2 regions of the Shuttleworthella sp. MSX8B genome follow, and region 1 is predicted to be linked to the other one. Evidence: a T-box and tRNA genes for the amino acid it is inferred to sense, from the RefSeq annotation. Region 1 holds a T-box; the other holds one or more tRNA genes.
What was found. The T-box of region 1 lies ahead of pheS (phenylalanine--tRNA ligase subunit alpha). A T-box ahead of a tRNA ligase gene usually reads a tRNA of that ligase, here a tRNA-Phe.
Positions count from the first base shown of each region.

Region 2: it encodes a tRNA-Phe, which carries the amino acid that the T-box ahead of pheS (phenylalanine--tRNA ligase subunit alpha) is inferred to sense. The anticodon was not compared.

Region 1 is NZ_JAQT01000003.1:1,938-18,240, reverse strand. It holds gene mraZ (division/cell wall cluster transcriptional repressor MraZ) at 1-310, opposite strand, end outside; gene HMPREF1508_RS00460 (hypothetical protein) at 1,290-1,670, shown strand; gene lgt (prolipoprotein diacylglyceryl transferase) at 1,809-2,828, opposite strand; gene HMPREF1508_RS00450 (putative ABC exporter domain-containing protein) at 2,894-4,612, opposite strand; gene HMPREF1508_RS00445 (ABC transporter ATP-binding protein) at 4,609-5,334, opposite strand; gene HMPREF1508_RS10075 (hypothetical protein) at 5,442-5,615, opposite strand; gene queA (tRNA preQ1(34) S-adenosylmethionine ribosyltransferase-isomerase QueA) at 5,649-6,686, opposite strand; gene pheT (phenylalanine--tRNA ligase subunit beta) at 6,835-9,255, opposite strand; gene pheS (phenylalanine--tRNA ligase subunit alpha) at 9,460-10,479, opposite strand; T-box leader at 10,560-10,840, opposite strand; gene HMPREF1508_RS00425 (glycosyl hydrolase family 95 catalytic domain-containing protein) at 10,998-15,866, opposite strand.
Region 2 is NZ_JAQT01000021.1:42,470-58,772, reverse strand. It holds gene HMPREF1508_RS05680 (glycerol-3-phosphate responsive antiterminator) at 142-708, shown strand; gene murI (glutamate racemase) at 787-1,563, opposite strand; tRNA gene HMPREF1508_RS05670 (tRNA-Gly) at 1,682-1,752, opposite strand; tRNA gene HMPREF1508_RS05665 (tRNA-Phe) at 1,756-1,828, opposite strand; gene HMPREF1508_RS05660 (AAA family ATPase) at 1,881-4,580, opposite strand; gene HMPREF1508_RS05655 (metallophosphoesterase family protein) at 4,577-5,668, opposite strand; gene fsa (fructose-6-phosphate aldolase) at 6,045-6,698, opposite strand; gene HMPREF1508_RS05645 (L-fucose/L-arabinose isomerase family protein) at 6,843-8,357, opposite strand; gene xylB (xylulokinase) at 8,489-9,967, opposite strand; gene HMPREF1508_RS05635 (LacI family DNA-binding transcriptional regulator) at 10,503-11,570, shown strand; gene HMPREF1508_RS05630 (low temperature requirement protein A) at 11,641-12,150, opposite strand; gene HMPREF1508_RS05625 (hypothetical protein) at 12,401-12,655, shown strand; gene HMPREF1508_RS05620 (glutamate-5-semialdehyde dehydrogenase) at 12,755-14,101, opposite strand; gene HMPREF1508_RS05615 (DUF6017 domain-containing protein) at 14,534-15,517, shown strand; gene HMPREF1508_RS05610 (DUF5348 domain-containing protein) at 15,539-15,757, shown strand; gene HMPREF1508_RS05605 (PcfB family protein) at 15,799-16,275, shown strand; gene HMPREF1508_RS05600 (VirD4-like conjugal transfer protein, CD1115 family) at 16,272-16,303, shown strand, end outside.

The DNA of each region.
Region 1 (16,303 bases):
CCACATCCTTGCTCAGCCCGGCATAGGCGCGAAGACTGGGAGGGATCAGCGTACGCCCCTGCTTATCGATCTCGCAGGTGGCGGCGCCGGCAAAGAAGAAACGCATGAACTTGCGGGCATCCTTTGTGGTCATCGGGGTCTCATGAATCTTGGTCTCAAGCTTGTGCCACTCCTCGGCCGAGTAAACGAAGAGACAGCCGTCCAGCCCCTTGGTCATCACAAAGCCCTCGCCCAGTTCTTCACGGAACCTGGCGGGAATGATCAGACGTCCCTTGCTGTCCACGTTGTGTTCATACTCTCCCATGAACATATGGCACAAACCTCCTTTCCCTCAGATTTCTTTTGATCCATCGCCTGCAGCAGCGTTTCCTGACCACTGTGGATAACTTTTCATCCCCGTAACTTTTCCACAGAGTTTTCAACTTATCCACCACTTTGTGGCACTTAGTTACCACTTCGTACCACTTGTCCTGTATTTTAACCTGACACGAGAGGCATTTCAATGCGGAAATCCTCTGAAACAGCGGGCTTGTGGGAGCTGGCAACCCGGTGGAGGCAAATCCCATACAATAAATTGTGTTTTTTATTCCTTTAATCTCTATATATAGTGCAAGAACATATATTTTGTATAATAGTCACAGGATTTCACATTTTCTACACTGATTTTTCAGTACTATTGACCCATTCTTTTCCGGTGCCTTCATTTCCGCGCGCTTTAACTACCCTGCACTCCCCACATCCTTGATCCTCCCCTCCCTGCATGTCTCCAATCTTGCGCTACTGTCCTGCGCCTCACTGTCCCTGCATATCTCTATTCCTGCGCCCCGCCCCTCACTGTCCTTGCGCCTCCCTATCCCCGCGTCTTCTATCCTCATGTCTCCCTGTCCTTTCCCTTAGATCTGCACAAAAAAACCTGCTGACAAATGTCAACAGGTAACTTCCTAAAAATTGAAATTCCGTGTAGCTATAGCTTTTCAAGAAGAGCAACAAGGCCGGTGGATGCTAAATAACTGTAAAAAAATTGACTCTATCTCATATACGAGAGTAAAATTATTAAATAAGAGGAGGTGCGTCCATTGTTTTTTCCTTTTACCCCATCTTCATATACATAATAAAAGGAGCTTATTTATGAAAAATATAAAAAGAAGCTTTCTATCGATTCTATGATCGGTCTCTTTAGCTTTACTCTTTTTCCTTCCCTCTTATGGCATGTGATGGATGGTATGCAACAGTGAGATATATAAATCTCGATTACGCATATTGGACTGACTACGAAGGGACATTTTTCCATGAAAAAGAAAAAACTCCTTATTCTCTGTATCGTTTTTGGGGTTTTTATATGCGTAATTACCGCTTCAAAAAAGTCCGAACCAGATCACAGCCTTTTAATATCCGGGGGCATAGGATCAGCTCTGTTAAAGCAAGAGGCATATATCATCTCCATAGACAACGATAATAAAATTCTTCGGGTCTCCTTGGTAAACAAGAGTGCGGATTCTTTATTCCCTCCCGATCAAAATGAGCTTCTATTAAAATATGACGAGCTGGTACCGCATAATTTGCGTTTGGCTCCGGGTGATCGAATCATTTTTTATTTCTTTTATTCAGCAATAGGCAAGTCGCCTATGCGCACGTCTTCTATCAAAGCCGCTCAAAAAGCTGCTCATTAGGGAAATGTTTCAGATGAAAAGCGGTTTTGACCAGTGCCTGTAAGGCCAGCCAAAACCGCTTTTCGTCTCTCTGTCGAAAGTCCTGTAACGTTAATTCTTCGATCGGGGGAGACAATCCCCACATATCAAATGGTATTTCTATTTCTCTTCTTCTGATTTCTGACCTTCTTGTCCGAATCCAGTTTCCCTTTCGACATCATCCGACTCATCATTTAAATCCAGCAGCTGAACCTCTCCCGGTCGGTTTGTTCCGGCCGTCTGCAGAGCCTTCTTCTTTTCTGGCTCTCTTTCCCTTAAAGGATGTTTTCTGGATCTGATCAGCCCGATCAGCAGGACAAGGAAGCCCAGCAGGGCAAGAATCCCTGCCAGAAGCTGACTGACCGGAATCCAAGTATTCCAGAGATAGAGCTGGTCTGTGCGGACGCCCTCAATCCAAAAGCGTCCGATTCCATATCCCAGCATATAGGTCCAGAACTGCTGTCCCCGGAATCGAATATGCTTTCGCAGCAGCATGAGAATAACAAAAAGGGCAAGGTTCCAAAGGGATTCATACAAAAATGTGGGGGCCACCTGGATGAAGGTCTCTCCACCGATGGTCACCATGTGCTGAGCCATAGTCGACGAAATTTCGGAACTGGTTCGTATGGCGGAGACAGGCAGCTGCATGGCCAGGAGATTATTGGTGTACTCCCCGAAGACCTCTCGATTGAAGAAGTTGCCCCAGCGTCCCAGAACCTGACCGATTACCAGACCGAGAACAACCGTATCCGCCACCTGCCAGAAAGAAATCTTCTTAACCAGCTTGGTCAGGATTCCAATCATAAGAACCGCCCCGATGATTCCCCCGTAGATCGCCAGGCCTCCTGCCCGCAGGTCAAAGATCTCTAAGAGATTGTCCCGGTAGTCATCCCAGCGAAAGGCCACATAATAGATACGGCATCCGACCACAGCGGCAATCAGGCCCCAGATGCACAGATCCAGATAGTCGTCTTCCTTCTGTCCGGTTCGCTTGGCCTCCCGCAGGATCAGATTCACTCCAATCAGCATGCCAATGGCAATAATGATCCCGTAGTAGGCAATGGTAAAGCCTCCGATACTAATATTGCGGCCCACATGTAAGGTCAGATGGAGATTTGGAAAAATAATAGTATCTGTCAATTTCAATTCCTTTCACTGCATGCAGACCCTGTTAGACAAGACCAGGCGGGCACTGTATTGCGTTCCTAGCTTCTCCCCCGCTCGATAATGAAGGGACCGGGTAAGAAAGCCAATATTCCGGCCACAGTCTCTGCAGCTCCAACCGCAACCATCGCTCCCCAAAAGCCACTGATCATCGCCCCAACAATTGCGCTTACCAGGATAATAATCATGGAAAAGCTGTAAATCACCATCGTCATCATGCGTTTTACCATAGCCGCCAGCCGGTCCGGAATCACCAGCCTGGTCAAAACACTCTGTCCCGCGACATAGAGGCCTGTGGTCACAAGTAAAAGCAGCCCTGCCAGGTTCATCGAAAGGTCCGGTCTGACCAGAAGGTTGAAAATGATCCAGCCGGGCAAAATATCCAGCAGATCGCAGACCAGATCAGAGAGCACGGTAAAGGCAAGCTTCTTCCAGACCGGTTCCGGCACCAGGAAAATAAAGTCACGCTCCAGTTCCTGATTCAAATGTGTCCCGGCAGACATCATGAAGATGAAGATGATCATTGCCGCGAAGTAAACAGCCAGAAGCCGATTGGGATCTGTCAGGCCCAGCCGGTCGTTCACCAGATAGCTGCCGATTCCTATCGCCAGATTGATCAGGGCATTGCGGCTGATAATCCCTCGCACCGCTTCTGACCGCCAGCTGTGCAGCGCCTTAAAGAAGAAAGCATTTGCCCCCAGGCCGCGCCCCATCTGCCCAACGTCATAGCGAAAATACCCGGCGATTTTAGATCGTTTCTTATTGCTCTCCAGAGGCTTTCCCTTAGCCCTGGAAGCCTCCATCATCTTCTGCCGCTTCTCTGCCTGGGGCAGGGCATCCTCATAGAAGAAGACCGGAATCTTCCAGATAATGAGAGCCAGAACGATCATTCCCAGGACAAAAGCCCCCATCCAAAGGACAGCACCCGCTATATCTCCTGCCGTCATGGACCAGGAAAAAGCAGCCAGCCAACCCAGATATGGCACAAAGCGGATCTGATCCGATGTCGCGATCTCAATCAGGGCCATCAGCGGACTGCTGCCGCTGGTCTTGACATAGTAGAGTAAAGCAAATGCCAGCAAACCAAGCATAACATAGACAATATAATGACTGAGATTTCGATATCTGCCCTCCCTGAGAGAGAGCAGACTGTAGACAACAATGCTCACAAACTGAATGAAGATCAGCAGAAGCGCCCAGACTGCCACCAGGGAGATCGCCCCCATCAGTCCCATGCCCATATTGATGAAATTAGGAATCTGAAAGGACATCCAGATCGCCGAGACGAAGAGGAGAATCGTCTGCATCATCGTTCGGAAAGCCAGAATGGATTGGGGCCGCATGGACGAAGTAAAGAGCAGATTGACATCTGCCATCTGAAAGATTGCCGAACCGTTCTTCCCCGCCGAGTAGAGGGCAAAGAGCAGAACCAAAAACCCCACCAGAAAGGGAAGCGCCATACCGATCTGTCTCCCGCTCACCCCCTGAATCCCCAGGGCGGCCGCAAGGGGATACTCCTGACTCTGCGCCTGATTCTTTGCCCGGGAGTCCTTCCCACCATCTCCCTGGTCATAGCTCTCCTCCTGCCTGATCTCCTCTTTCTTCCCGCCTTCGGAGAGGTGGGAGGCAGAATAGCCGATCAGGCCTCCGACAACTGCCATAAGGATTATGAAGACAATATAAATGGCAACCCAGGTTCGAAAGATCTTTCGAATGCTGTTTTTGAAACTGTGCGCGAGATAATAGCCAAAGACTCTCATAATCGCGCCTCCTCTGCCTCAGCTTCTTTTCCCTCAGTCAGCTGAAAGTAGAGATCTTCCAGAGAGGTATTCTGCTCGGCCAGAGACTGCCTGGTCACGCTGGCAAGAATTTGCCCCTGCTTTAAGATGAGAGCTTCATCCCAGAGGTCCTCAACCGAATCAATGATATGGGTTGAAATCATAACAGATTTGCCCTCCTCACGCAGTTCAAGAATCATCTTCTTTAATTCACGAATCGCATGCGGATCCAGACCGATCATGGGCTCATCAAAGATAAGCAGTTTCGGTCTTGGCAGGAATCCGCAGCAGATGGATAATTTCTGCTGCATTCCCTTGGAGAGTTCATCCCCAAATTTCTTCCGCTTGTCTGTCAGCTCCATCCGGCTTAAGAGTTCTTCCTTATAGGCTTTATAATCCTTGAGCCGATAGGCCCTGGCAATAAATTCCAGATGTTCGTCTACCGTCAGATTGGGATAGAGAGCCGGCATCTCTGGAACATAACCCAGGTACCGTCTGGCCTCCGCCTTGCCTGTAGGCATCCCGTCCATATGAACCCATCCCTCGTGGCGCAAAAGACCCATAATCGACTTGATCGCCGTTGATTTCCCGGCCCCGTTTGGACCCATCATAATCAGGATCTCTCCATCTGAAACTCGAAAACTTAAATCATGATTCGCGTAATATTTTCCATATTTCTTGGATAAATGGGAAACTTCCAGCATAGGTCCTCCTTCTTGTGCCGGCAAACACGTCTATTTCAGTATAAGGCTTTTTTGATTGCTTCGACTGGAAATATCCTTTTGTTTTTCTTAATTTCCTTAACCCTATCTTAATTCTCCTGATCCTCTGTCACCGCCTTGAGAAAGGCCAGCAGGTCCTCGCTCTCAATCGAGGCGAACCGGTCCAGGCCCTTGTTGAACTGACCGGCAATATTCTCCTCCTCTGACTGCATCATCGTCAGCTCCTGCATCGCCTTTAATTTCTCAGACTCACTTCTCGCCATTTTCCCTCCTCAATAAACAGGAATGCTCTGATCTCATTTTTCTCTCGGTTTGATAAACATCGCGTCCCCAAAGGAGAAAAAGCGATACTTCTCCTCCACTGCCTCGCGGTAGGCATTCAGGATATGGTCTCGTCCGGCCAGAGCTGATACCAGCATCAGCAGAGTGGACTGGGGCAGGTGAAAGTTGGTGATCAATCCGTCGATTGCCTTAAACTGATAGCCCGGATAGATAAAGATCTTCGTCCAGCCGGACTTGACAGGAATCGTCCCATCCGCTTCAGCGACAGATTCCAGGGTCCTGGTCGAGGTGGTCCCAACCGCAATAATCCGGCCTCCATTGGCCCTGGCGCGATTGATCGTGTCCGCCGCCTCCTGACCTACCACATAGTATTCCGAGTGCATGTCATGATCCTCGACCCGGTCCGCCTTGACAGGGCGAAAGGTTCCAAGCCCCACATGCAGAGTCACCTCCGCGATCTCCACGCCGCTCTTTCTGATCTCCTCTAAAAGCTCCGGTGTGAAATGCAGACCGGCCGTCGGAGCCGCCGCCGACCCGTCATGCCTGGCGTAAACGGTCTGATAGCGGTTCTTGTCCGCAAGCTGGTGATGAATGTAAGGGGGCAGGGGCATTTGTCCCAGCCGGTCTAAGACCTCTTCCCAGATTCCCTGATAGGAGAAGTGGATCATTCGGTTCCCATCCTCTAGAACCTTCGTCACCTGTCCGACCAGAAGGCCCTCTCCGAAGCTGATCCTGGCTCCCTCCCGGCACTTGCGACCGGGCTTCACCAGAGTCTCCCAGTTGTCTCCACCATGATTGATCAACAGGAGAACCTCTACCTTGGCCCCGGTCTCCTCCTTTGCCCCGAGCAGACGGGCGGGGATGACTCTGGTATTGTTGATAACCAGGCAGTCACCTGCCCTCAGATAATCCCTGATATCATAAAAATGTCTGTGCTCCATGGCCCCGGTCTCAGGATCCAGAACCAAAAGGCGGGACTGATCCCTCTTTAAGAGGGGATCCTGCGCAATCAGCTCCTCTGGCAGCTCATAGTCGAAATCCTTGACGTCCATTATTGATCTTTCCTCTCTGACCTTCTTTTCCCCCGGCGGATCACTCCCGAAGCCGGATTCATTTTTCCCCGGCGAATTACTCCCGAAGCCGAATCCCCTTTTCCTAGGCGGATCACTCCCGAAGCCGGATCCATTTTTCCCCGGCGAATTACTCCCGAAGCCGGATCCCCTTTTCCTTCAACGCCTTTAATATGGAATCCATAGACTGATTCACATCCTCATCAGAGAGGTTCCTGTCCTTCGCGCGGAAGGTCAGAGTGTAGGCCATGGACTTATAGCCAGACAGAATCTGCGCGCCCTCGTAGATATCAAAGAGCTCATAGGACTCCAGGATCCGGCCCCCGCAAGAGGCGAAGATATCCTCAATGTCTCCCGCGAGAATCTCCCTGGGCACAACCATGGAGAGATCTCTTCTGGAGGCCGGGAAGTTGGCAATCCCCTCATATTTGACAGCAAAGTTAGCATGACAAACCAGCTCCCCGACATCGAGGACCGCGACATAGACCGGATCCTTGATCCCGTAGTTGCCAGCCGCGCTCGGATGCATCTGACCGATATATCCGATCTCCTGTCCCTCATAGCGGATATTGGCCTGGCGACCGGGATGCAGGAAGGGATATCCGCTCCCGGGATCATAGCTGACCCGGTCTCTCATATCCAGCTTGGCCAAAATCTCCTCAACAGCTCCCTTCATCTGATAGAAATCGATCGCTCCATAGCCGCCCAGCGTCAGCTTAAGACGCTCCTCGGGGAGCTCTGTCAGGGGCAGGGACTTGGCCAGGTATACATTTCCCATCTCGTAGAGCCAAACATCCGCGTTGCGCCGGCTGTAATTGGTTCCAAGCGAGGTCAGAATTCCGTTTAAAGAGCAGGTTCTCATAATGGAGAAGTCCTCTCCCAGGGGATTTGAAATACGGATGGCCTTGCGCAGGGGATCTTCCGCGGGCAGCAGAAGCTTGTCAAAGACCCTGGGACTCTCGAAGGAATAGCACATAGCCTGCGAGAATCCGCAGAATTCGGCCGTATCACGAATCAGGCCCTCGATCCTCTGTTTTTTGCTCAGGCCGCCGGCATAAGATCCTCCCGGCAGGCTGGTCGGAATATTGGCATAGCCATAGAAGCGGGCGATCTCCTCCGCAATATCCGCGTCACAGTGCAGGTCCTGCCGGTAGGTCGGGATCTGCAGCTGCCCCTTTTCTCTGTCATATCCGATCCCCAGAGGCTTCAGGTATTCGATCATCTGCTCCGGACTGATCTGCGTCCCCAGTAAGTGATTATAGGCATCTGCCTGGAAGGGCAGAGTCCAGGGATTGACCCTCTCGGGGTAAATGTCAATCACCCCGCCGACCACCTCTCCGGCGCCCAGCTCTTCTATCAGCTGGCAGGCCCGGTTCATTCCCTCAATGGCGAGATTGGGATCCAGTCCCTTCTCGAACTTGGCGGAGGCGTCTGTGCGCAGACCGGCTCTGCGGGAGGACAGGCGGATATTGGTTCCATCGAAGGTGGCTGCCTCAAAGAGCATGGTGTGGACGTCGTCCGTGATCATGGAATTTTCCCCGCCCATAATTCCGGCCAGACCGATCGGCTTGTCTTTGTCACAGATCATCAGCATGGACGCGTCCAGCGTGTGCTCCTGCCCGTCCAGGCTTGTAAACTTCTCTCCCTCGGCGGCATTTCTGACCACAATCCTCTGACCGGCAATCCGGTCTAAATCATAGGCGTGCATGGGCTGGCCATACTCCTCCATGACATAGTTAGTAATATCCACAATGTTGTTGATGGGGCGAATTCCCTGCGCCATCAGGCGGCGCTGCATCCACTTGGGAGAGGGCGCGATCCTGACATTCTTGACAAGACGGGCCGTATAGCGGGCGCACAGGTCATGATTCTTCACCTCCACAGAGACATAGTCCCTGACATCCTCCCGGTTTCCGGTCTCTGTTACCGGATCAGGGCAAAAATCTCTGCCGAAGGTCGCTGCGGCCTCTCTGGCCAGACCCAAAACAGAGAAGCAGTCGACGCGGTTGGAAGTGATTTCATACTCGACGACAACATCATCCAATCCCAGAGCCCTGACCACATCATCACCGGGCATAAGGTCCGCGTCCTCTTCAAAGACATAAATGCCATACTCGGGCGCCTCCGGATACATATCCCGGCTGCTTCCCAGCTCTTCAATAGAACACATCATGCCCTCGGAGGAAACGCCGCGGAGCTTTCCGGCCTTGATTCGGATTCCTCCTTCCGTCTTACTTCCGTCATGGCCTCCCGCCACACGACCACCGTCCAGTGCGACAGGCACCAGCTGTCCTTCTCTGACATTTGGAGCTCCGGTCACAATCTGTATGGTCTTTGTCCCCACATCCACCTGGCAGACCAGCAGGTGATCAGAATCCTCATGAGGCCGGATGGAAAGAATCCTTCCGACCACGATTTTGTCCAGATCCGCTGCCAGATCCGTGTAGTACTCGACCTTATTGCCCGCCAAAGTCATGGCATCCGCGAACTCCTGGGGCGTCACATCCAGGCCCGGAACCAGGGCCTTAATCCACTTGAGAGATGTTCTCATGCTTTTTCTCCTTATCTAGCGCCTTGCCTTCTGTCATCCATCCGGCAGACCGATCATTTTTGCTTTCCTTCTGCCGGATGCTCTCGATCGAAAATCTATCTTTTTCGCTTTCTCATTGCCGGACGCTTTCAATCGAAAATCCGTCTTCTTCGTTTTCCCTCTGCCGGATACTTTCAATCGAAAGCCCATCCTCTTCGCTTTCCCTTAAAACTGGGACAGGAAACGATCGTCATTCTCATAGAGAAGGCGCATATCATCAATCTCATACTTGAGCAGAGAAATGCGCTCGAGACCGACGCCGAAGGCAAATCCCTGGTATTCTTCCGGGTCAATGCCGCTCATGCGCAGGACATCCGGGTGGACCATGCCGCAGCCGAGGATCTCAATCCAGCCCTCTCCCTTACAGAATCGGCAGCCCTTGCCTCCGCACTTAAAACAGGAGACATCCACCTCGGCGGATGGCTCTGTGAAGGGGAAATGGTGGGGACGGAACTTAAGCCTGACGTTCTCCCCAAACATCTTATGGGCAAACTCCAGAAGGGTTCCCTTGAGATCTGCCATTGTGATGTTCTTATCAATCACCATTCCCTCGATCTGGTGGAAGGAGGGACTGTGGGTCGCGTCAACTTCATCCGCGCGGAAGACGCGGCCGGGTGCAATCATGCGAATGGGAAGCTTTCCCTTCTCCATCACGCGGACCTGTACCGGTGAGGTCTGGGTGCGCAGAAGAATGTCCTTATTGATATAGAAGGTGTCCTGCTCATCCTTGGCCGGATGGTTGGCGGGAATGTTGAGGGCCTCAAAGTTATAGTAGTCATATTCGATTTCAGGTCCCTCGACCACCTCATAGCCCATGCCGATAAAGATCCGCTCCACCTCATCCAAGACTCTGGTATTGGGGTGGCGGTGACCCAGCTTGATCTTTTTGGCCGGCAGAGTGACGTCGATTGTCTCAGAGGCCAGCTTCCTGTTCAGAAGTTCCTCTTCCATCCTGCTCTTTCGGTCTGCCAGCTCCTGCTCAACCATCTGGCGGACGTCATTGACCAGCTGGCCGAACTTGGGGCGCTCTTCCGCTGAGAGCTCCCGCATCCCCTTCATCAGCTCTTTGAGTTCTCCTCTCTTGCCTAAGACGGTCAGGCGAACCTCATTGAGCTCCTCCAGATTTTTGGCCCTGGCAATATTCTCAAGGGTCCTCCGCCGAATTTCTTCCAGTTTTTCATTCACTGCCATGGTCTTTCTCCTCCTGAAACAACCGCATGATCGCAGGGCCTGCATTCGATCATTACGAAAAAAGTCTCCGTCCCCAAAGGGACGAAGACATAACTCCGCGGTACCACCCTGATTTCTGCGTGAATACAGACTCTCCATGCGCCTAACGCGCGCCAACGTCATCACCTACTCGGCTATGCTCTCTCCTCGGATTGTCTTTTCAAATCCGCCCGAAAACGGATTTGGAGCATTGCCTTTCAGAAATGCGGCTCCAACCTGAATTTCATCTGCTGTCTCCGTCGCCCCTCTCTCAACCATGAAAGGACTCTCTGTCACGGATTCACAGCGGCTTACTGTGGGTCTTCACTGCCTTTTTCCATATCGTGCTCAATCTTAGCATAGAAGAGAGCCGGGTTCAAGGCGGGCTGAACGCAAGGAAACCGATGGTCTGATCGCAGAAAAACCCATGGGAATGACCTGCATCTGCCAACCTACCCGCTTTTCCCTGTTCCCCGCAGAAAAATCGGCCGGGATCACCTTCTGATTTTCTGATTCCCCCTTCTCTTCTTCAGCAGCAGGGCGATTGCTGACAGGGACAGAATCAGACCGGCAGCCTCCGGAATCATTGGCGCCAGATCTCCTGTCTTCGCCGCTTTCGCACTGATTCCAGCCGTCCGTCCGGCTTTCTTCGACGGATCGGCTGTCAGCCGCTTTTGCCCGCCGGAGGGATTGCCCTGATTCTGACCTGATCCCCCATCGCCTCCTTGCTTTGACGGATCCGATGCTTTTGCCTCTTCCTTCTGAAGAGCTTCCATTGCCTTTTGCAAATCAAGTACTGCCGCGTCAACGAGAGGCTGATCGTAAAGGGAGATCTCCTCATTTGCCATGAGAGCCTCCGCCTTCGAGAGGGCGCTTTGCAGCTCATTTACATTTTCCTGTCTGTATCCCGACAGATCCACTGCCTTCGCTTTTTCGATGGTCTCCTTCAGAATCGCCTTGTCCGCCTTGGGCTGAAGCCTGATCACCGCCTCCGCGAGAGCCTGTCTCGCCTGGTCGACATCTTCCTGCCTTGCCGACGGGTCTGCGAGCACCCTCTTTGCCGCATGGACCGCCTCCTCAAAGGCGTTCCATCCCGCGCTGAGATAGTTCTCTTTTTTGTAAGAGGCAGTCGCGTCCGTCAGTGCCGCAAGCGCTGTCTTGTCTCCCTTCTTGACCAGAGCTTTTGCCGCGTCGAGAAGTGCCTGATCTGCTTTCAGAACATCTGCCTCTTGCGCATCCTCATCCTCAATGACCCTTTTGGCATTCGCAAGAGCCTCTGAAAAGGCATCTTTTTCTCTTCCATCGATATACAGATTCAGATCCAGCGCCCTATATAAGGTATCGTGATTTCTGAGCTTTGTCTTATCGCCTGCCTTGAGGCCCAGCCTCTGAATTTCTTCAATCAAAGCGGCTGTCGTGTGATCTATAGTGTCCTGACTGGACTGGATATTGGAGCTCACAGATTTCGCATAGGCAAATACCTGCTGAAAACTCTTCTGTACACTCGGAATTGCCTTGCTGACATCTCCATTGTCCACACTCTTTTTGGCCACAGAAAGGACCTGGTCGAGTCCGGCCCTGTTTGTGGTCACCTTGTCCTTCAGATAGAAGAGACGGAAGGCGTCGACGCCGATCATTCCATAATAATCATATTGCCATGCCTTGTTAATCTTGAGTCTTACCTTGTCAGACTCGAATTCATCAAACGAAAAGACCTTGGACTGAGCCCCCAAAGAGGCCCCCTTGACTGCCGCAATCCACTCGCTTCCATTCCAGTACTCAATATCCATGTCCGCGATATCATAGTAATTCTCATAGAACCAGTCCAGCGCCACTTCTGCCGTGTTCACTTTCACCGGTTGATCAAACTGAAGCTCCAGAAGAGTCGGGAAGTTTGTCGGGTACCATGCACTGCCATTCTTCCCATCCAGCGCCTTCTCCAGGCCTGCCGAATCGCCTGACGTCCCCTTGTCCGTAACAGAGCTGTGGTTCTGCTCAATGCCCTCCGCCGTGTTCAGAGCCTCCTGGCTCAGATACTCCGCCGTATAGACCTTACTCATCTGGCGTCTTCCCAGGAAGAGAGCGGCCTTTACCGTCTCTTTGGACTTTGTAACCGGGAAGGCTTCCCTGTACTCATCAGAGAACCACATCGGATCATTTCCGTCCGTCGTGTATCTGATCTGAAGATCATCAAACTCGCTGGAGATCTCAATCTTATCATCGGAGCTGAGCGTGAGCTTGTTCTCCGGGCTTATTCGCAGTGTCAGTCTGTCCCACAGACCCAAAAGAGCATCTCTGGCGTGGTTGACGCTTTCCTGCATCAGCTCCAGTTGGCTGACGCCGCACTCTTTGTCTTTCAAGAGCGCCTCAGCCGCATCCGTCTGCTTCTTCAGATCAGCGGCTGTCTTGATATAGCTTGCCCATTCCTCCTTTACATCTCTTTGATTGTAGACTTTTCTCGCCTCGTCATAGGCATCCCGCAGGGATATGGCGGCCTCGCCGACACGGATCGCCTTGCTTAAGCTCTGTGACTGCTTTTCATAGTCCTCCGATTTTCCTTCCGCGATCACCTTCTCTGCTTTCTGAATCAGTTCATCCAGATGGGTCTTCTGTTCTGAAAGGAGCTGGCCCTTCATCTTTTCGGAGAGCTCCTTGGCCCTGTCGATGACACTTTTCAGCTTGTCGGGTGACGCATTGTAATCGATGGTGTAGGTCTCTCCCGCCTCCGTCGCAAAGGAAATCTTATCGTTCGAAAGGACCTGGGGCGTCAGCTTGGAACCGTCCGATTTTCTGACGCTGCAAGCGGCGATATCTTTATATTCTCCTGTAAATGTGCCCCCCTTTCTCGATGTGATCTCAAAGCGGTCCGCTTTTCCGTTGGACCAGTCCATATTGATCTCAAAGTTGCCTCTTGCGACAATGCCCTTGACATGCCCTGTGCTCCACTGGTCCGGAAGAGCGGGCAAGAACTGCACATATCCCAGCTGACTCTGAAGCAGCATTTCATTGACGCCGGCCGTATAACCGAAGTTCCCGTCGATCTGGAAGATCGGTTTTTCCTTATAATTCGCTCCGCTTCCGTGGGAACAGAAGAGGTTTGTCAAGAATCCGGAATTTCCGCCTCCGACATCTGACTGCACGAGCTTAAAGGCCTCTTCGGCATGCCCTGTACGGGCCCACAGATTCAGCTTATGGGCCTTTGACCAGCCTGTCGCGTCCAGTCCTCTCTCTTTCAGCGATACGACCGCCGCGCTCATATATTCCGGCTTGTCTTTGCTGATCAGATTACAGGGATATAATGCCATCAGATGCGACAGGTGACGATGCGGCGGCTGCACTCCCGAGTTCTGTGCGCCGAGACTCTGTCTCCACTGAGGAATATCAATTTCCGGAAGATTTCCCGCCTGCGCTTTACCGAAAGAGGTCTCTTCAAACCACTCCTTGACCTGTCCGCTCTTGCCCACGATAACCGGATCCAGCTTGGACTGCTTTTCTTTCCACTCCGCAACCAGATCGCCGTCAAGCCCCAATGTCTCCGCCGCGTGAATGGTATTCTCCAGATGCTGCCAGATAAACTGCTGATCATAGGACGCCCCATTGACAATCGGCCCGTTTTCCGGGGAATAAGAGGGGGCGGATACATAGCGCTGCTGATACTCACTCCAATAGAGAGCCTTGTTCCAGAAATTAGCGACCTCTTTCATCGATGGATATAACTGCCGCAAATACTGGGTATCTCCGGTATACAGATAATATTCATAAGAATTGAGGAGAGCCCAGGCTGAGCCGATCGGATTCCATCCCGCCGCGTTATTCTTCTGTCCCAGGGCCGAGAACATATAGGGTGTACTGAAGCATCCCACGAGCCATCCGTTTTCTTCTCCTCCCTGGCTCTTGATCCCATAGGAAGCCGCCGCCGCATTGCGCCCCGCCTCCTTGAGAACATTCAGAAAGTCATTGTAGGGCTTCATGCATTCACCCAGATTACTTGCCATGGTCGGCCAGTAGTTCATCTGAACATTGATGTTGAAGTGATAGTCCCCATACCATGTGAAGAAGCCTTCTCCCCAGACGCCCTGAAGGTTTGTCGGAAGAGATCCCTCTCTGGATCCGGCTATGGTCAGATAGCGTCCGAACTGATAGCACATCACCTCCAGCGCTCTCTGCTCTGCCGACGTCGGAATCTGTCCTCCATTGTTTTCCACCATGTTGCGGTATCTGCGGATCAGTTCATCTGTGGGAATCTGCGGGATTTCTTCATCAAATCCCAATTCCATGCGGGAAAAGAGCGCGGAATGATCCTCCACATGATCCTTTTTCAGGGCCTGATATCCCTTTTTCGCCGCAGCCTGAATTCTCTTTTTCACTGCCTTGTGCGGATCCTCTCCGCGGAAATTCGGCAGCTCCATCTTGTAGTCTGTGCCGCAAGCGAAAATCAGTGTAACCGCGTTTGCCCCGGATACACGGATTGCCGGCTTCCCATCGTTTTCATCGCTGGAGATGCTTCCTCCCTCGTTGATGACCTTCAGCTGCGCTTCCACTTTCAGTCCGTTTCCTCTCAGGGCATCGCGCATTGTGATTGTGTCGCCGCGAACAACATTTGTATAGACGTCTCCCCCGATCAAATTCTCAAGATTGGTCTTAAAGCTGATTTTCCCATCCTTGTCCGCGCTCAGACGCACGGCCATGATATTGTCCGGATAGCTGTTAAAATACTCTCTGCTGTAGTGAACCCCCTCATAATCGTAGCTCACGGTCGCCAGGGCAGTTCGCATATCCAGATCTCTGACATAATTCGTCACCTTGGAGGGATCCTGGTCATTTGAAATATACAGATTGGCATAATCTGTCGGGGCGTCGTAGCCCTTCAGATCTCCCATCAGCTTATTCAGCGCGTCCATTGCCTCCCCTTTTGTATCGGTTCCGCTCGCCTGATAGGAGTTTTCGTCAAAGCCGAAGACATGCTCAGACTTATCATCCAATTTCTGACGAATTTCATTCAGATTGTCTTTGATCTTCTGAAGGTCCTCTTCTGTACTGATCGGATTCGTTGTGCCATAGCTGTAGGTAGACTTGCCATCCGGCCCGCCCTCCCAGACCGTTTTTTCATTGATATGAATCCGATCCTGGTTGATGCCTCCAAAAACCAGGCCACCCATGTAACCATTGCCAATCGCCAGCGACTGTGTCTGCCAATCGCTCGCCGGCTTATCATACCAGAGCCGCAAAAGATTGTCGGATTTCGCGTTGTTTTTGCCTGTGACCCCTCCTGCTTCCCCTGCAAAAGCACTTGTCGGGACAAGAGAAACAGCTACTGCCGCAGCTGTGATCAATCCGATCCAGCCTCGAAACTTCCTTCCCAATTTTTACCTCCCACTTTCTTACATACAGATGATTTCCTGTGTGTTTTCACACCCCTCTTTCCATCTACATCCTTTAAAACATCTTTATCTGTGCATCCCCCCTTCTCTTCCTGTATTCCCGCGAACAGCAATCCCCCTTCTGCGCAGCGGACGGGAATGCTCCATTCACGCGATAAACAGGAGCACCTTTATTGTTGATTGTCAGCCAGGCCAAAAGTGCCTAAACCGCAAAAAACCACGGGTTTGACCGCCAGGTATTATGAAAATCAATAAAAATCAACATAGTACCGAAGGAAAAACCACATGGTTCAAATTCATATTACATGGTATCAGTGAAAATTTCCACCCCTATTTTCAGGTGGATTATATTGGGGATTTTTAGAAGAATTTTTGAGCCGCGAATATTTTCAGCTCCCCTGTTTTCAGATAATTTTAAC
Region 2 (16,303 bases), on a different contig from region 1:
CTCAAATCAGAGCCTGCTTGCTTTTTCGCGACAAGCGCAGATGATAGAGCTAGAGTGACAGGACAATCTCTGGTCGACTTTTAACGAGCGAATCATATAATGAGACTATAATGACACAGGCCCTTGGAAGGGGGAGTTTATATGAATCGAGAATTCTCGGATGCGATTGAAGCCTCACCGATCATTGCCGCCATCAAGGATGATGACGGTCTGTCCCACTGCCTTGCCACAGACAGCCGGATTATCTTTATTCTCTATGGAGATCTGATCTCCATCCCCCGCATTGTCGCCCAAATCAAGGAGGCCGGTAAGATGGCCATGGTTCACATCGATCTGATCCATGGGCTTCAGGCCAAAGAAATTGCCGTAGACTTCATCAAGACCTATACAGACGCGGATGGGATTATCTCCACTAAGGCAAATCTCATCTCCCATGCCAGAGAGCTGGGGCTGGCAACCGTCATGCGCTTCTTCCTGATCGACTCCATGGCCTATGATTCCATTCTCCGCCAGCTCCCCACCGCCAGACCGGATGTCATCGAAATTCTCCCGGGCCCCATGCCCAAGCTGATCAGCAGGATCAAGAGCCAGATCAAACTCCCTCTCATCTGCGGAGGACTGGTCTCAGATAAAGAGGATGTCGTCTCCATCCTGTCCGCCGGGGCGGACGCCATCTCTTCAACCAGAGAGGCCGTCTGGTTCTTATAGAAATTCTCCCGGGTCCTATGCCCACGCCGATCAGCAGGATCAAGAGCAAAATCAAGCTCCCTCTGCAGTACGTACAATTTACTCCTCCCGGCGAAAGAGATTCTTCATTCGCTCCATCCGCTCTTCCGTCGGGTCACTGTTTTCGAAAATGACTGAGCCCAGTTCCTTACTCTCCGTCTCTAAATCTTCAAGCCGAATCCGCCGCAGAAGCTCTCTCGCTGTCCCGGCCGCCCCATCATAGATCTTGACCGAATCTCCCATCAGCTCCTGAACCTGTTTGCGCACAAAGGGATAGTGGGTACAGCCCAGAACAACTGCGTCCACATCACGATAGGGCGCAAGAAGCTCCTCCAGAAAATGCATCAGCTCCGGTGTCTGGTCTCTCCCCTCCTCGACGAACTCCATGAGCCCCGGGCAGGACAGGGTCTCTATCTCAGCTACATGGCGAAAGCGCTCACAGAGCAGGTGGAGCTTTCCCAGACGAACCGTCATCGGCGTCGCCATGACTAAGACCTTCCCACCCGGATTCTCCATACAGGCAGGCTTAACCGCAGGCTCAATTCCCACGATCGGAAAATTCGGGTACATCTCTCTTAGCTTGCGAACCGCTGCGGAAGTCGCTGTGTTGCAGGCCACTGCGACAGCCTTGCATCCCCGATTCATCAGATGCTGAATATTTCTGATCGTCAGTTCCTGAATCTCCGGAAGCTCCCGCGTGCCATAAGGCGCATTCTTCGAATCGCCGAAATAGAGAAAGTCCTCCCTGGGCATGAGCTTGACCAGTTCCCTTAAGACGCTGATCCCCCCCATCCCCGAATCAAAGACTGCAATTGGCGCATTTTTCTCTCGAACCATAACATCTCCATCCGCACAGAAGCGTCTCTGTTTTAATGATCCATCAAGAAGACGCTCTTCGCACCTGACACCTGCAAGAAAAAGGCGCATCTCCCTGTGTCAGAAGATACGCCATGAGAGCGGGTGATGGGAATCGAACCCACGTATCCAGCTTGGAAGGCTGGTGTTCTACCATTGAACTACACCCGCATGTGCCCAGTTCCGGAATCGAACCAGAGACACGCGGATTTTCAGTCCGCTGCTCTACCAACTGAGCTAACTGGGCCCTGTGCTTGGCACATGCTCCATATTGTATGAGATGACTGACCCGGTGTCAATCAAAAGGGAACGGTTCCATTCTCAGCGGGCATACGGCTGGGATGGCAGGTCAGGTAGATCAGCTGGCGCCGGCCGGCGATCTGTCCGAGAAAGGCCAGCGCTCTTTTCACCTTGTCCTGATCAAGATTATTGAAGGGGTCATCTAAAATCACCATGGGCTGGTCCTTGGAGAAAATTGTGTCAACCAGGGCAAAACGCGCGGCAAGGGCAATCAGATCATGATAGCCTGCGGAGAGGAATTCTCCCCGCTTCTGCTGTTCCTTGTAGATCAACTTTGGATTCAGATCAATGTCCAGGGTGAAGCGCTCCGGCCGCTCTGCCATAGCCCTGCCTCCCAGGATCTCGAGATAGCCCTGCATATTGTCCTGCAGGGGACCCATATAGCGGGCCAGATAAGATTCTCTGGCCCTGTTCAGGTAATCTCTTGTCAGCTCCAGGATGCGGACATTATCCAGCATTACCGTCTCCTGCTCTCTTAAGTCGCGGGCCTCATCTCCGGCCTCCTCATAATCCTGCAGTTCCTCCAGCAGATTGGTCCAGTCATCCTTCAGCTCACTGATAACCTGAGTCAGTTCGACCACTGACGCGTCCAAAAGAGCCTGTTCTCTCTGCATCTCTTCTACGGACTGCCCTTCGCTGACTTGTATCACTTCCCCCTCTTCCTCGCTCACCTCCTTGCGCAGCTCTTCCACGCGATCGGTGAGGTCTGCCAGGCGGTCCATATTGCGGCGGATCTGGGCGATGCGCTCATGCCGGCTCTTCTCTGTCAGGGGGTAATCCGCCAGAAAATCACCGATAGATTTGCGCCATCCCATCACCTGTTCCTCCAGATTCTCCACCTGTCCCCTGGCAGTCACATAATCCCGGTAGGCCTGGGCATCCTCCTGAAGTCGCTGCAGCAGAGCCTCTTCATTAAATTCATGGTAGAGATCCATTTCATAAGAATCCGCATAGGGCTGCAGCTGCGTATAGAGCCGCATGGAGGCATTGGCCAGCTCCTCCACGGCCCCGGCCGAATTATCGATGGCCCTGGCCTCCGCGGCCGTCAATCGGTCAAAATTCTCCTTCTTGATCCGAATCTCGGTCAGATGCTGCTGCATGCTTTGCTCGTCCTCCGGAAAGAGAGACAGAAAATCAATGCAGATCTTGCGTGAGGCATCCCTTCGTTTGACTGCTTCCTGCCTCTCCTCCCTGGCCTGCTCAATCTCCTGATCCAAATCAGACAAAACCTGCTGATAAGCGCTCTGCCGTCTCCTCTGACCGCTGAAGCCGCCAACTGCGACGACAACTGCCGCCCCTACAAACACAAGCCCTAAGATCTGGCGGAGGAAGCCTCCATCGGATGCGTAGAGCGTCAAAAAGGCCCCCCCTCCCAGGACCAGAACCAGAGCAATCAGGCCTGTAACCAGGCTGAGACCGAAGCCCGACTCCGAGTGTCGATCCGCAATCTTCTCCTCTCTGCTCCGCTCCAGCTCCTCCGACTGTTTCGTCAACTCGCTGACCCGGCCGGTGCAGCTTGCAAGATTGTTGATTTCGCTGGAAATCAGATCCAGCTCCTCACGGCTGGGGTTCTTGACCAAAAAGTATTCGCGCAGCTCTGCCAATTGTTCCCGATCTTCCTCCGACATGACGGCATAGGACTGCTGTATGCGCAAGTCTTTCAGGTGTGCCGCCTCCCGGCTCCATGCCGCGAACTGCCCCGGCGTCGGTATTTCCTCCGGAAAGAGCTTCATGAGGTCCGTGACGTAAGCCTCCTTCGGCACTTTCGCCCGCAGCTCCTCCAGTTCCTTCCCCCGCACAGCCAGCTGGTGATCCGCATCCGTGACCTCTTCCATGGTCTCCGGACTTGGAATCCCCTTTGCAAAAAAGGTCTGATATTTCTCCAGCTCCTTCTCACTCTCTGCCAGCTGCTGCCGCTTCTGACGGAAAGCTCCCAGGGCCTGCTCTCTTTTTACCTGCTCTGTCACTCTGTCATTTAAGGCCTTCTTCTGTTCCTCCAGCTGATGCAGCTGACTCTTCTTCTCAAGCAGCCTCCCCTCAGCGGCGCGGGCAGCCTCCTGGGTCGCGGGAATCCGATCCGCCAGTTCCTGCTTGAGAGAGATCTTTTGCTGGAGAAGGCGCAGTCTGCCGGTATTGGTCTTGGAATTGCGATTGTAATCCCGGATCTGATTTTCGATACTGGCGATCGCCTCCTCGAAATGTGTGACGTCATCCCGGTTCACGCGGCTTCCCCTGCCCATATGCGCGTTCATCGAATCTGTAATTCCGGTATCCAGGGCATTTTGCGGGACGAAAATAGATTTCTCGAAGGATTCCCGGTCAACGGAAAAAAGCTCCTCCCCGATCTGATCGGAAAAATCGCTGGATTGCTGATTGGTGGAGAGATCAATCAAAGAAAAGCGGTCTGACTTGTCCGTGCGACCGAAGCTGCGCTCGATTCGGTACTCCTTTCCCCCCGTCGCAAAGACCAGGGATCCCCCGTAGCTTCCCCCGTCCCAGGGCTCATACTTCTGCCTCTCATGCAGTGTCTTCGTCCCCTTGGAATATTCCATCCCATAGAACATAGCCTTGAGGAAAACGCAAAATGTCGTCTTCCCCCAGCCATTTTCTTCCAGAATCGCATTGAGACCGGGCTTAAATATGAAGTTTCGATCCCGGATGGTTCCAAACCCGGCAATATAACAGGAAATCAACCTCATTCTTCAAGCTCCTCTCCGATCAACGCTTTCATTCCAAGGCGGGTTACCCTCTCCTTATCCTCCTCTGACAGGTCGCTCTTTCGCATGAGGCGGACAAACTCCCCCTTAATGGTGCGGTCATTGAGGTAGGATTCGAAATCAATCTGCGTTCTGGTCTGATCCACGGCCTTGATGAAAAAAAAGCGACTGACAAAACGCCTCAGGACCCGGTCCGTATCCAGCTCCAGATCCATACTGATATGACCGGTGAAGACCAGCTTGACCAGATCCTTCTCCGGGATATTCCTCAGGGCCCTGTCACTCTTGGACATAACCTGCAGCATGCTGTCCTCAGGCGCCAGCTCCACCACAATCTCATGCAGTTGCCTTCTGGCAAATGGAATAAAATCGCTCGTCAGTTTCCCATCCGAGATCTCAATGAGGACAAAGCCCTTGGGGCCGCACTCGTCAAAGCCTCTGCCCTCCAGGCAACCGCTGTAGCAGTAAATGCCGCGCTCATCCAGTTGTCCCTGACGAAAGCTGTGAATGTGCCCCAGCGCCAGATAGTCAATTCCCTTGCCCCGATAGGCCGGAAGAAGGACCTCCTCGGCAGGATTGGTCCCCTGATAGTCCTGGGTCTGTCCATGGAGCATAACGATATTGATCTTCCCGGGATCTAACTCCAGACGCGCTGGCATCGATCTGACATTTTCTGCGGACAGCTCTGCTCCGCTGATGACCAGATCTCCATATTCATAGCTTCTCCAGCCCTTGTCCGTAAAGATCTTAAGATTGGCCGGGATCTCCTCTTCATCCAGGCCTGCCAGGAAATCTGAATTGTCGTGGTTGCCCCGCAGATAGAAAAAATCAATATCGGGATGTGACTCCATCGGCTCCAGCACCCGGTTGCGTACGGCCCGCCGCAGATGCGCCCGGTCAAACATGTCCCCCGCGATCAGAATGGCTCGCGCCCCCTCTTTTTCGGCATAGTCCACCATGCCCTCATAAGAGGCAAAGAGCTCCTCTCTCCTCTGCCTGGCCTTCTCGCTGTCTAAATTGGTCTCCATCCTGGAATCCAGGTGGAGGTCTGAACAATGAATGATCTTCATAAAAAGTTCCCGGCACTGCCCGCCACATCAGTTCTTCGGTAAAGATATCCTATTTTAGCATAAGAGAGCAGACTGTGTTTATATCACGGTCCCGGCACTGCGTTTGAATTGCATCCCCGGTACTGTGCTTGAATCATGGTCCCGGCTCCCGGCGTGAATATCTTGCCGAAAATCTTACCGTGAAAATCCCTGAAGAATCCCTGACTTCCCCAACGAAACGAAAAACACACGCGCTACACGCCTTCCACAGTCATAGACGAGAGAAAAGCTGACCGCCTCCTGTCACACCTGCCCCGCGGCATAAATGTGAAACAAAACGGTCAGCTCTCCCTCTCCGGAATCTCAGCTGCTTTAGCTTCTGCCTGCCAATTTCCTCTCACTCCCCGAATACATCTGTGTACTCTCTGGCAAATTTGGCGATCCCGGCATCCGTCAGCGGATGACAAACCATCTGCATCAGAACCTTATAGGGCACCGTGGCGATATCCGCCCCCAGCAGAGCGCAGTCATGAACATGCATCGGTGTGCGAATCGACGCGGCGATGACCTGCGTCGCATAGCTGTAATTCTCGAAGATGGTCTGTATGTCTTCGATCAGGCGGACGCCCGGCTCGGAGATATCATCTAACCTCCCCAGGAAGGGGGAGACATAGGCCGCCCCTGCCTCGGCAGCTAAAAGAGCCTGGTTCGCCGTAAAGATCAGGGTACAATTGGTCGCAATCCCCTCGGAGGACAGGACACGGATCGCCTTAAGTCCCTCTGCCGTCATAGGAATCTTGACCACCATATTCTTATGAATCGCAGCAATCTCTCTGCCTTCTTGGATCATTCCCTCCGCATCCGTGGTCGTGGCCTTGACCTCACCGGAAATCGGCCCGTCCACGATCCCGCAGATCTCCCGCAGGGTTTCTCTGTAGTCCCTGCCCTCTTTGGCGATCAGAGAGGGGTTAGTCGTGACTCCGTGGATGATTCCCATTTCCTCAGCTCTTCTGATCTCGTCTACATTGGCGGTGTCGATAAAGAATTTCATGATCCCTCCTTTTACATGTCTTCTCCAGGGGTGAAGTTTGCTCGCATATTCCCCCTCAGGCACGGCATATGATTCTCCCCAGAACTCTCTTTGCTGCCTTGCTCCCTCGGATAAATCTCTGTCTGTGCATAATCCTGCCTGATCCTATTTTACCGCAGGCTTCATCCTGTATGCGAAGGGATTTTCTCCCGGATATGGGAGGTCTTTGGGATGATTATAATCCACTTCTCCGGCTGCAAGACCAAGATAGCGAAAGGCGGCAAAGAGCTCCCTGCCATAGTGGCCGAAGGCCACTGCCCCATGATGGGGATAGTTCTTGCCAATCAGAACATTGCGGTAGAAACGGCCCATTTCCTCAATGGCAAATACACCGATGCCGCCGAAGGATCTGGTGGCTATGGGGAGAACCTCTCCCTGAGCCACATAGGCTCTGAGCTTGTTGTCAGCTGTGGACTGCAAGCGGTAGAAGGTGATGTCTCCCGGCATGATATCCCCCTCAATGGTTCCGTCACACCACTCTTTTGGATGTGTGGACGCCATAATCCTCTGATAGGACAGATGGGGATTCACGACACGGGTCGAGCAGGTGTTGCCGCAGTGGAAGCCCATGAAGGTATCCGTATGCCGGTAGTCGAACTTGCCCTCAATGGACTCCCTGTACATATCCTTGGGGACAGAATTGTTGATATCGAGAAGAGTCACCTCCTGTTGGCTGACGCAAAGGCCGATATACTCGGACAGGGTTCCGTAAATGTCCACTTCGCAGGAGACGGGAATTCCCTGCCGCATAAGCCGGCTGTTGACATAGCAGGGGACGAAGCGAAACATATCTTGAAAGGCCGGCCAGCACTTGGTAGTTAAAGCGACAAACTCCCGGTAGCCCCTGTGATCATTAACCCAGTCTAAGAGGGTCAGCTCGTACTGAGCCAGCCTGGCCAGCATCTCGGGCTTCTGATCAGACCGGTAACCCATCTCCCGCGCCATATCGTCAGAGACGGACGCGATGCGCTGATCTCCCTCATGCTTTAAGAAGGCCTCGTAGAGATCCAGCTCTGACTCCTCTTCGATCTCGACGCCCAGATTATAGAGCTGCTTGATAGGAGCATTGCAGGCCAGGAAATTAGCCGGGCGGGGCCCGAAGGAGATAATCTTCAGATGCTCCAGTCCGTACTTGACGCGGGCAACAGGCAGAAAGTCATGAATCATGTCCGCGCAGTCCCCGGCATCTCCCACGGGATAATCGGGGATATAGGCCCGGATATTCCGCAGAGCCAGATTGTAAGAAGCATTGAGCATGCCGCAGTATGCGTCCCCCCGCCCGGATTCCATCAGCCGGTCCTGGGATTCCTCCGCGGCCGCGCAAAACATCACAGGTCCGTCGAAATGCCTGGCCAGAAGGGTCTCGGAAATCTCCGGCCCAAAATTGCCCAGATAGACGCAGAGGGCATTACAGCCATGTACCTTGACGTCATCTAAGGCCTTGACCATGTCGGTCTCGGATTCCACGATGGTGATCGGACACTCGTAAATGTCCTCCGCGTCATATTTCGTCGCATAGGCCTTTGCCAGAGCCCTGCGCCGGTTGACTGCCAGGGGCGCCGGAAAACAGTCACGGCTGACTGCTACCAGTCCCAGCTTGATCTTCGGAATGTTGTTCATCGTCTTCTCTCCTTTGCTTGACTGACCGCGCGCCTGCCTCAGTGGCCGCATGCCGTTTTCACACGGCGGGCCAGGCGCCCGTCCTACCATAGATGTCTTATCCTGTTAACAACTCATTTATCACAACTCATTTATCCCACAAGTGCCCGAAAGGTCCCCTTCAAGGCGGGATAAATCCCGGAGAATTTTTCATACTGCCTCTGGTACTTAGCCGCCAGATCCGGATCCGGCGCAATGGTCTTCTTAACTCTGACAATGGCACGGGCCGCCTCTTTGGGGTCAGGATATTCTCCGCAGGCGACAGCCGCCAGCATGGCCGCGCCGAGTGACGGCCCTTCTTCCGTCTCCAGAAGGTCTAATTTGAGGTTTAAAACATTGGCCAGGATCTTCTGCCAGAGACCGGATTTCGCTCCTCCGCCCACAAGCCTTGAGCGGTCGATGACCATCCCCTGTTTCCTCGCCGTCTCCAGCATGTCCCTGCAGGCAAAGGCCACTCCCTCCAGAACTGCCTGGGTCAAGTCTGCCTGTCCGCTATCCATGGTCATACCCACAAAACAGGCTCTGGCATAGGGATCATTGAGAGGGGAGCGCTCCCCCATCAAATAGGGCAGATAGAAAACCGGATTCTCTCCCAGGCGCTTCTCGTCGACCCGACTCTGCACTCCGGCATAGTCAGTCTCTCCCAGAATCTCCTCCATCCACCACTTGTTGCAGGAGGCCGCCGAGAGCATGCAGCCCATCAGATGGTAACGGCCGGAAGCGTCACAAAAGGAGTGAAGAGCATTGCTTTCATCCAGGTGAAAATGGTCTGAAGAGATAAAAAGGGTACCGGATGTCCCCAGGGAGAGATTGCACTTTCCCTCTCCAACCGTTCCCGTGGCAAGAGCGGATGCTGCATTATCTCCGGCGCCCGCTGCCACTCTCACATTCTCGGACAGTCCCAACTCCTTTGCGATATCCGGCCTGATTTTCCCGATGCAGTCATAAGACTCATAGAGTCTTGGAAGCATGTTCTCCCTGATTCCGCAGATGGCAAGCATCTCTTTTGACCAGGTTCGGTTCCTCACATCCAAAAGGAGCGTGCCGGAAGCATCCGATACATCCGTCGCGTGAACACCGGTCATCCGATAGACCAGATAGTCCTTTGGCAGCATAATCCTGTGGATTCTGGCGAAGTTCTCCGGCTCGCGCTTCTTCATCCAGAGAATCTTCGGGGCGGTAAAGCCGGCGAAGGCAATGTTGCCCGTGTGCCCAGACAGAAAATCCCGGCCCACCTCCTCATTGAGATACTCCGTCTCCTCTGTGGTCCTGGAATCGTTCCAGAGAATCGCCGGTCGAATCACCTGATCTTCACGGTCCAGAACGGCCAGCCCGTGCATCTGTCCGCCGAAGCTGATCCCGCCGACAAGTCCCCTGTCGTAATCCCGCAGCAGATCTCTGATCCCCTCTCTGGTCTGCTGCCACCAGTCCTCCGGCTTCTGCTCTGACCAGGATGGGCGGGGAAAGGAAATCGGATATTCACGGGACACCATATTGAGGATTCTGCCGTCTTCCTCCATGAGAAGAAGCTTGACCGCGGATGTCCCCAAATCAACTCCTATATAGTACATGGCTTTCTCTCTCTCATAATTCATAAATCGCGGAAAGCGTGCACGTGCACGATCTGTTTTTATCTTATGCCTCCTCGCCCCGATTCACAAGCAACATTTTTGCCAATATTTCCCTCTTCTTTTCTAGCATATTGCCCAATTCACTTTCCATCGCTCAATTTACTCCCCACCGCCCGATTCACCTCCCGTCGCTCAATTTACCTCCCATTGCCCAGTTTACCTCCCGTCGCTCAATTTACCTCCCATTGCCCAATTTACTTCCCATTACCCAATTTACTTCCCACCGCCCATTCACCTCCCGTCGCTCAATTTACTTCCCTCCGCCCGATTCATTCCCTATCTCCCAGGACTTCCCCTAGTTTTTCCAAGCCTTCCCAAGTTTATTTAAGATGGGAAGCGTGCACATGCACGCATTGACTTCTCTTCGACGTCGTGCAACAATGTACGCATAAGCACGGTGCACGGTCGATTATGGCGCGGTTGAATCGCGGTGCGCAGTCGAATTCAGATCAAATAAGAAAAAGAGGAAAGACACATGGCAACGATGAAGGAAATCGCAGAGCTCGCAGGGGTCTCCCGCGGAACTGTCGACCGGGTTTTAAACCGCAGGGGCTCTGTCAGCCCTCTGACCAAAAAGAAGATTCTTGAGATTGTGGAGATGTTAGACTACAAGCCCAATAAGGCCGGCATCGCCCTGTCCGTCCAAAAGAAGAGCCTGACCATCGGCGTCATCCTCTTTGGCGCGGGAAACGCCTTCTTTGACGATGTCATTGAAGGCGTTGAGAGCAAGCTGGGAGATCTGAGTATCTATGGAATTCATCTGATCACCAGGCGCATTCCCTTCGGCCTTGACGAGGAATTGGGCGCCATTGATCAGCTGCTGGCAGACGGAATCAACGGCCTGGTTCTCTCTCCCTACAACGACGACAGCATCCGGGCTAAGATTGACCGGCTCTGGGACGAGGGAATTCCTGTGGTAACTACAAATACCGACATTCCTGAGTCCCGGCGGATCGCCTATGTGGGATCAGACTTCTATAGCTGCGGGCAGACGGCTGCTGCCCTCTTCCACCGCTTTGCCCCCCGTCCGCTCAAACTAGCCATTGTCACCGGCTCTGACCGGATCCTCTGCCATAAAGATCGCATCCGCGGTTTTCTCGACTACTGCAGGGATCTCAAGCCCTCGATTGAGATTGCCGAAGTGATCGAAGCCCATGACGACGATTACGAGAGCTACGAGGCTGTGACGCAGCTCCTTGCCAGATATCCCGATTTAGACGGTCTCTACTACACTGCCAGCGGCATGTACGGGGGCTGCCGGGGACTCATGCATGCGCGCAAAATGCAGTCCTCTCCCGATGACTCCGATCTCTGCATTCGAAACAAGAAGGGAAACCCCTTCCTTGTGATTGGCTTTGACTCCGTCCCCTCCACCAGAGAAATGCTTCAAAAGGGACTGATCACCGCGACCATCACCCAGCAGCCCCAGCTGCAGGGTTCCCTCTCTGTCAGCATTCTTCAGGACTATCTGGTCAGCGGGAAGCTGCCCGACCGGGAAATTTATCACACGGAGTTATCTGTAAAATTAAGAGAAAATCTATGAATATATTCGCAATCAATGACAGACGATCAATGGTCTGTTCCCCAGTGACATAGCTTCAAAAACCCCAGGCTCAGATCAAATGCCAATTTTGCTTTCCGTTTTTTCTGGCCTGGATCATATAGAAACGCATGAAATGAATTCCTGTCATCACCGTCGTAACTGTCCCAATAACAATGACAAGGGTCGGTGTTCCCGACATGAGCAGAGCAAATATGGATCCCAGAGCAAATAATACCGCCTGTGTCATGCAGAAAGATTTCGTATAACGTAAATAATCTTTGTTGTAGCGTCCGTTGGCCAGAACAGCTGCTTGAAACATACCGATGCCTGCAAGGAAGAAAGCTGTCACAAATAAGTGGTTAGCGCTGGAATCAACCAAAAACCCCATAGAAACAGTCACCATAAACAATGAGATAAAAATAGGGTAGTGGCTGTAGATGAGGAAAAGGCCCTTGGTATTAGTTCTCTCATCAATGGCATGGTCAAACTGCGCGAAGTAAAAGAGAAAAAGCATAACCATCATAACAAAATAGAGGACGGACGAAAGAGAGATAGGGTCAGAGCCCCTACTGCTATACAAAAATAGTGGAAGTAGTCACTCCAATCCCTGGTCATCATGTTAGACATGAAGAGCATCATAGCCATATTGATAAACATGATGACATGCGTTTCCCTCTCTGAATTTTTCACACTGCCTTATAACAAATAGCAGACCTGAAACAACAGACTTAAAACCAGCCCCTGTCCTGTCCTGATTGTAACTTCTCAACTTGCTTGCTAAACTAATAGACAGATGAAGACTCTGTGTCTGCCCCGGAAAGGAGGCATCTATGTTCGACTATTCTGTCCTGTGTTCTGATGTTGACGCCGCGAAGAGAAATCAGGTTGTAAGTCTTCTCTCCGAGAACGACATCGGCTACAAGCTCACATCACAGATGCCCTTTCAGATGCGCGCCAAAGAAAGCGAAGACGGCGCGGCGGATCAAAAGGCCAGGCCATCTTCTGCCAGCCGGCAGGTTCGCTATACCATCTCTGTCAAGGAAAGAGACTTTGCTTACGCCCTTCAACTGATCAGAGACATTTAAATCCTCGTTATGATATTTGAATTCCCGTCGAGACATTTGAACTCTCTTCAGATCGCGGATCCCCAAACTCACAGCTTCTCAAAATGAAACTGACTCTTTTTACAGATCCTCAAAGTGAAAATGGCTCTTTCCCGACGCGTAATCGCCCACAATCTGTCCATGGCCGATCAGCTGGTACTTGTAGGTGACCAGACCCTCAAGCCCGACCGGCCCTCTGGCGTGAAGCTTGGACGTGGAGATTCCGACCTCCGCCCCAAAGCCATAGCGGAAGCCATCCGCGAAACGGGTGGAGCAGTTGCGATAGACGCCGGCAGAATCCACCATCTGCAGGAAGTAGTCTGCTGTCAGGTCATTTTCTGTCAGAATACAGTCGGTGTGGTGGCTTCCGAAGCGGTTGATATGGGCGCAGGCCTCCTTGACACCGTCCACCAGCTTAACAGAAGCGCACAGGGTCAGGTATTCGGTGGCATAACCGGTCTCAGTCAGATCCCTGATCTCTATGGCGGACTGCTTCTCCTTCGCGCGGGAGGTCTCTCCCTGCTCACGCAGGGCATTTTTCAGGCAGTCCTGCACCTCTTGATCTCCCCTCAGGACGACCCCCGCCTCTTTCATGGCAAAGGCAAACCGGGGAAGAAAGTCGGCCGCAATCGCCCGATCCAGCAGGATGGTCTCCACCGCATTGCAGGCGGCCGTGTACTGGGTCTTGGCGTCAAGCAGAATGGGAATGGCCCGGGACTGATCGGCATCCCTGTCCACATAGATATGGCAGATGCCGTCCGCATGCCCCATAACGGGAATTTTCGTGTGATCCATAATATAGCGGACAAACGCGTTGGATCCTCTCGGAATCAACAGATCCACATCTCTCTCACAGGTCAGAAGCTCATCGATCTCCGTATGGACCTCCGCCTGACGCAGCATGCCTGCCGGAAGCCCTGCTCCCGTCACTGCCTGATTGATGATCTCAAAGAGGATCCGATTACTTTTAGCGGTCTCCCTGCCCCCTTTTAAGATGGCGCAATTCCCCGACTTGATGCAAAGCGCGGAAATCTGAACCAGAGCATCCGGCCTGGCCTCAAAAATAACCCCGATCACTCCGATGGGCACCGTGATTCGATGCAGTTCCAATCCCCGATCCAATTGACGATCAAGAAGGTGAACCCCTGTGGGATCCGGAAGATCAATCAACTGCCTGATCCCGGCCAGGACATCCTCCAGCTTATCCTCACGAAAGGTAAGCCTCTTTAAGACCGCCGGCGCCACATCCTTTGCCTCCTCCAGGTCCCTGGCGTTCGCGTCGAAGATCTCTGCGGCATGCTCGCGAAGGGCAGCGGCAACTGCCTCCAGAGCCCGATTCCTCAGCTCGATGGAACTGGCTGCCACTGTCGGAGAGAGCATTTTCATCTGGTGTACATCTTCGCGAATCCCCATGGTTACTCCTCTCATACGTATTGAAAACTTTGGCCTATTCTACCACATTTCTTTTAAATCAAATGATTATCTCAAAAAATCCCCAGTTTACGGGCATTTCCGCAAGACAGCAGCTTGAATTTACTACCCATTTACTACTTACGGATTGAGCCTTGATATGCTTTGAAGCTCTTGCGGATAGACCAAACAGGCAGCGCACACCAGTATTGACCTACCATAGATTGAAAAATTTCATACAGCACCGTACAAGCGGCGTTTCCCACTCCCTACACAGGGAGAACAGGAACGCCGCTTTTTTCATGCCCTTGTTACGCAGTAGGGGCAGAAAAAGCCTTGCTACAAGCGGTTTTGCGGGCGCGTATCTGGCGCGGCAAGGGATTTATACCTTATCCCCCGAAACCGCGCTTCTACTGCGTAACAAATCCACAGCAAAAGGAGTGATTTACTATGGCAGTTTTCCGGGTGGAACGAAACAAGGGCTACACCGTAATGAGCAACCACCACCTACGCAACAAGGAGCTTTCCTTAAAGGCAAAGGGGCTGTTGTCGCAAATGCTGTCACTCCCCGAAGATTGGGACTACACCTTGAAAGGCTTATCCCTTATCAACCGGGAGAAGATAGACGCTATCCGCGAAGCCATACGGGAGCTTGAACGCGCCGGGTATATCGTCCGTTCAAGGGAGCGCGACGAGAAAGGACGCTTGCGGGGCGCGGACTATGTGATATTCGAGCAGCCGCAGCCGCCTACGCCGGATTTACCTACATTGGAAAATCCAACATTGGATAATCCAACACAGGAAAAACCAACATTGGAAAAACCTACGTTGGAAAATCCAACGCAATTAAATAAAGATATACAAAGAACTGACTTACCAAAAAAAGAAAAATCAAATACGGATTTATCAAGTACCCATTCCATTCCTATCCTTTCCCCTAACCCCTCACCTTGCGGGGAAGCGGCTACGCCGCCGGAACGGAAAGGAACGGAAGCGGCAGCACAGAGCGCAGTAGAGATATACCGGGAAATCATCAAGGACAATATCGACTACGACATTCTCAAACAGGACATGAGATTTGACGGTGACAGGCTTGACGAGATTGTAGACCTCATGCTTGAAACAGTATGCACCGCAAGGAAGCGGGTGCGGATTGCGGGGGACGACTACCCGGCAGAGCTTGTGAAGTCAAAGTTTATGAAGCTGGACGGCGAGCATATCCGCTTTGTGCTTGACTGTATGCGGGAGAACACAACCAAAATCCGCAACATCAAGCAATATCTGAAAGCAGCCCTTTTCAATGCCCCGTCCACTATCGGCAACTACTACACTTCCCTTGTCGCCCATGACATGGCAAGCGGCGCACTGGCACCGAAGAAGCCGCAGTACGGCGACCCGGACTATTATTCATTCAAACCGGGCGAAAGCCTGTAAACAACAAAAGGAGGATTTTTTATGGCACAGAGAACAGGAGCATTGGTATTTGACGAGCGCACCGACCGTTACGACATCCGCTTTGACCTCAACACTTACTACGGGGGCTTGCATTGCGGCGAGTGCTTTGACGTGTTCGTGCGGGGCAAGTGGAAGCCTACCCGGATTGAGTACGGCGACAACTGGTATCTTGTGGGTATCAGAGCCGAGGACTTGAACGGGCTGCGGGTGCGTATCTGACCGCCGCCCCATAAAGAAACGCGAAAGGAGGACGCGAGAAATTGCAGGACGAAGTAAACGAAAAGACCATAGCCCTTTACATCAAGACCGGGAAGCTGACCGCGCAGACGCTCCAAAAGGCAATGAAAGCCATTCTCTCAAAGGGCAAGAAAGAGCTTTCCAAACCGCCACAGGGCAAGCAGAGCTTAAAGCAGCTTATGAAGCAGAACGCGGGCGTTTCCAACATTGAGATTACAAAAGACAATATCAAGGCTTTTGAGAGTACCGCAAAAAAATATGGTATCGACTTTGCGCTGAAAAAGGACACGACGGAAACCCCGCCCCGTTACCTTGTTTTCTTCAAGGGGCGGGACGCGGACGCGCTGACCGCAGCCTTTAAGGAATTTTCCGCAAAGAAGCTGACACAGGATAGGAAGCCCTCAATCCGAAAGCTGCTCTCAACCCTTAAAGAAGCCGCACAGGGCAGAAACGCGGAACGGGCAAAAGTCAAGAACAAGGACAGGGAGGTATCGCTATGAAGCCGGAAATCAAGAAGCTGCTTATCCT